Regions from separate parts of the Streptomyces sp. NPDC001544 genome, predicted to be linked through region 2. Evidence: riboswitches for the same ligand, from Rfam matches in the RefSeq annotation. Region 2 holds a riboswitch; the other holds the start of a gene.

Evidence for each region. A riboswitch is a leader RNA that binds a small molecule or an ion and turns the genes downstream of it on or off. The one in region 2 is predicted to bind thiamine pyrophosphate.
Region 1: linked by a shared signal. The riboswitch ahead of thiO (glycine oxidase ThiO) and the one ahead of thiC (phosphomethylpyrimidine synthase ThiC) in region 2 are both predicted to bind thiamine pyrophosphate.

Annotation. Positions count from the first base shown of each region.
Region 1 is NZ_JBIAVN010000001.1:904,424-906,605, forward strand. It holds gene thiO (glycine oxidase ThiO) at 1-1,082, opposite strand, end outside; TPP riboswitch at 1,080-1,191, opposite strand; gene ACFY0F_RS04145 (hypothetical protein) at 1,244-1,594, shown strand; gene ACFY0F_RS04150 (NAD(P)/FAD-dependent oxidoreductase) at 1,627-2,182, shown strand, end outside.
Region 2 is NZ_JBIAVN010000004.1:14,272-16,453, reverse strand. It holds gene ACFY0F_RS12855 (YibE/F family protein) at 1-536, opposite strand, end outside; TPP riboswitch at 609-796, shown strand; gene thiC (phosphomethylpyrimidine synthase ThiC) at 789-2,182, shown strand, end outside.

The DNA.
Region 1 (2,182 bases), on a different contig from region 2:
GTCAGGGCCTGCGCCAGGGCGTCGCCGGTGACCGGGGTGAGCAGCACGCCGTTGCGGTGGTGTCCGGTGGCCAGCAGCAGCCCGTCCAGACCGGTCGGGCCGAGCAGCGGCGCGTTGTCGGGGGAGCCGGGACGCAGTCCGGCCCGGGTCTCGGTGAGCGGCAGTTCGGTGATGCCGGGCACCAACTCGTGCGCGTCGCGCAGCAACTGGTACACCCCGCCGGCGGTCACCGTCGTGTCCCAGCCCACTTCCTCGCTGGTCGCCCCGACGACCAGCTCGCCGTTCTCCCGGGGCACCAGGTACACCTGGCTGCCGCGCACCACGGCCCGTACGGTCCGGCTCAGGAACGGCGCGTACCGCTCGGGCACGGTCAGCCGCACCACCTGCCCCTTCACCGGCCGTACCGGCGGCAGCAGGTCACCCGGCAGGCCTGCGAGCCGCCCGCTGAGGCTGCCCGCCGCGAGCACCACCTGGCCCGCGCCCAGCTCGTCGCCGTCCGAGGTGGTGACACCGGCCGCCCGGTCCCGTACGACGTCGAAGCGCTCGGCCCACCGCCGGTGGAAGACCACCCCGGTCCGCTCGCACGCGGCGACCAGCGCGGCCGCCAGCCGACGCGGGTCGATCTGGTGGTCGCGGTCCACCCGCAGCCCGCCGCGAACGCCCGGCGCGAGCAGCGGCTCCAGGCGCCGGCACTCCCGGCCGGACAGCCACTGCGACCCCAGTCCCGAGCGCTGCTGCAGGGCGTGCAGTTCGCGCAGGTGGGCGCGGTCGTCGGCATCCAGTGCGACGGCCAGCGTGCCGCATCTGCGGTAGCCGAGGTCCAGGCCGGTGAGGTCGGTCAGCTCGGCCGCGAAGTCCGGATAGCGGCGGGCCGAGGCCAGGTTCAGGCCGAGCAGTGTCTGCTCGCCGTGGTGCAGTTCCGTGACGGCGGCCAGCATCCCCGCCGCCACCTGCGCGGCCCCGCCGCCCGGCTCCGGGTCCACCACGGCCGTGGCCAGTCCGCGTTGCGCGGCGCGCCAGGCCGTGACCAGTCCGATGATCCCGCCCCCGATGACGAGGACGTCCGACGTACGTGACGACATGGGCGTCGAGCCCCTCCCTTCGCCGGCATGACCCGGATCAGGTTCGTACGGTCGGAGGCCGCCAGCCTCCCTCTCAGCCCGGTGCGTCCGGGCTCCCGCGAGTGCTTTACGGTGGCCACCCTAGCCCGCAGGGCACCCGACTCGTAAGGAGGCCTCCGTCCATGGCCCGTTCACTCGACGGCCTCGTCCTCGCGCCCGTCGCCGACCAGGCCCCCGGTCAGGTGGGCACGCGCACCCGCTTCTCCTACCACGAGAAGAACGGCGAGATCTGGGCCGAGTACGCGGGTGGAGACGTCGTACGCGGGTACCTGGTGGGCACCCGCGAGGGCGACCGGCTGGACTTCAGGTACGTGCAGCTCAAACGGGACGGAACCACCTCCTCCGGACACTGCGGGTCGACCGTGGCCGAGTTGCCCGACGGACGGGTACGGCTGGAGGAGACCTGGGAATGGGAGTCGCAGTCGGGAGCAGGGACGAGCGTTGTGGAGCAGGTCACTGAGCACGCCCCCTGACTGACGCACAGTCAGTTGACTATGGTGATCGAGTGAGCGAGCAGACGCGGGAGACGCGGGAACAGGGCACGTCACAGGCGCGGCGAGTGGTCGTGGTCGGCGCGGGCATGGCCGGGGTGCAGACCGCGGTCGCCCTGCGCGAACAGGGGCTGAAGGGCACCGTGACGCTGATCGGCGCCGAACCCCACCAGCCGTACGACCGGCCCCCGCTGTCCAAGGCCGTGCTGCTCGGCAAGGCCGAGGGTTCCGCCTTCGACGTGGACTTCGAGGCGCTCGGCATCGAACTCCGCCTCGGTCGCGAGGCGTTGGGCGTGCGCCCCGCCGACCACGAGCTGGACACCGAGGCCGGGCCCGTGCCGTACGACGTCCTGGTGCTGGCCACCGGCGCCGAACCGGTCCGGCTGCCCGGCGCGGAGGGCGTGCCCGGCGTGCACCTGCTGCGCACCCTCGACGACGCCGAGCGGCTGCGGCCGGTGCTCGCCCGGCAGCACGACATCGTGGTCGTCGGCGCCGGCTGGATCGGCGCCGAGTTCGCCACGGCGGCCCGTGAGGCGGGGTGCGCGGTGACGGTCGTGGAGGCGGCGGACC
Region 2 (2,182 bases):
TTGACGTCGGTGACCGAGTACTGCAGATCCTTCGGAGCCGAAGGCTCGTAGGCGGTCACGACCTTCTCGCCCTCGTGCAACTGCCGCGACTGGTCCGGCTGCACGATCTCGGTGAACGTGCGGCCCTCGTCCTTGCCGGTGTCGACCCGGACCGTCGCCTTCTTGCAGGTACCGCCCGCCTCCTGCTGCGCCGAACCGCCCCCGCCGGTCGAGGTGTCTCCGGCCACGGTGCCGCCGGAAGCGTTCACCGACTTGCAGCTGACCTCGACGACCCTGGTGACCGTGGCCTGCTGGGTCTGCCGGTCGAAGCCGACCCCGGTCCGCTTGTGGGGCGGGGCACCGCCGGGCCACAGAACCACGAGCCCGACCACGACCGCTGCGGTGAACGGGATCAGGACGGCGGCGATGACCTTGCGCAGATGCTTCGAGACGGGTGCGGCCGGTCCATGGCTGTGACTGTGTGAGTGCCCGCGTCCCTCACCGGTCGCATGCGTGTGCCCCGGCGGATGTCGAGACTCGTCGTGTGTCGTGGTCACCGCCCGATCATTGCAAGAAGGGCACGAGACGCACTGTTCACCGCGCCACACATGACGCTAGCGTGGAGGCACCTTTGCACACGCGGGAGCTCGGAGCACCGGGCTGAGAGGGCGCTGACCTCTGTCTTTGCGATGTTTCACGTGGAACGTCATTCAGCCAAGTGATGTTTCACAAGAAACACCGACGACGGAAGCCGCTGCGTCGACCGCCGAACCTGTTACCGGGTAATGCCGGCGTAGGGAGTAGGTCTCATGACCAACAAGGACGCACGCACGCCTGCCTCCACGCAGATCTCCGACGACCAGGAGGCCGGGAAGTCCATCGGCTGGCACAAGGGGTATGTCGAGGGATCACGCCCCGACCTGCGCGTGCCGGTCCGTCAGGTGCACCTCACCAACGGGCAGTCGGTCACGTTGTACGACACCTCTGGCCCGTACACCGATCCACTCGTCGAAACCGACGTCCGCAGGGGCCTGCCGCCGCTGCGGGAGAACTGGATCATCGCCCGTGGCGACACCGAGGAGTACGCGGGCCGTCCAGCCCGCCCCGAGGACGACGGGATCAAGCACACCTCGCCACGGGGCGGCCTGCGCAACCTCGACGCGGTCTTCCCCGGACGGCCCCGCCAGCCGCGCAGGGGCCGCGACAGCAAGGCGGTCACGCAGCTCGCCTACGCCCGTCGCGGCGAGATCACACCCGAAATGGAGTTCGTGGCCCTGAGGGAGAACGTTTCCCCAGAGGTCGTCCGTGAGGAGATCGCGGCGGGTCGGGCCGTGCTGCCCGCGAACGTCAACCACCCGGAAACAGAGCCGATGATCATCGGCAAGCGGTTCCTGGTGAAGGTCAACGCCAACATCGGCAACTCGGCGGTGACCTCCTCCATCGAGGAAGAGGTCGAGAAGATGACCTGGGCGACCCGCTGGGGTGCCGACACGGTCATGGACCTGTCCACCGGCCGCAACATCCACACCACGCGCGAATGGGTGCTGCGCAACTCCCCCGTTCCGATCGGCACGGTGCCGCTCTATCAGGCGCTGGAGAAGGTCGACGGCCGCGCCGAGGAACTGACCTGGGAGATCTACAAGGACACGGTCATAGAACAGGCCGAGCAAGGCGTGGACTACATGACCGTCCACGCCGGTGTGCGCCTGGCATACGTGCCGCTGACCGCGAACCGCAAGACCGGGATCGTCTCGCGCGGCGGCTCGATCATGGCGGCGTGGTGCCTGGCGCACCACAAGGAGTCGTTCCTGTACGAGAACTTCGAGGAGCTCTGCGAGATCCTCGCCGCCTACGACGTCACATACTCGCTGGGCGACGGCCTCCGGCCGGGATCGATCGCGGACGCCAATGACGAGGCGCAGTTCGCGGAACTGCGAACTCTCGGGGAACTCAACCGGGTTGCCAAGCGTTTCAACGTACAGACCATGATCGAGGGCCCGGGCCACGTCCCGATGCACAAGATCAAGGAGAACATCGACCTTCAGCAGGAGATCTGCGATGAAGCTCCGTTCTATACGCTCGGCCCGCTGACCACGGACGTCGCACCGGCGTACGACCACATCACCTCCGGCATCGGTGCCGCGATGATCGCCTGGTGGGGCACGGCGATGCTCTGCTACGTCACGCCCAAGGAGCACCTGGG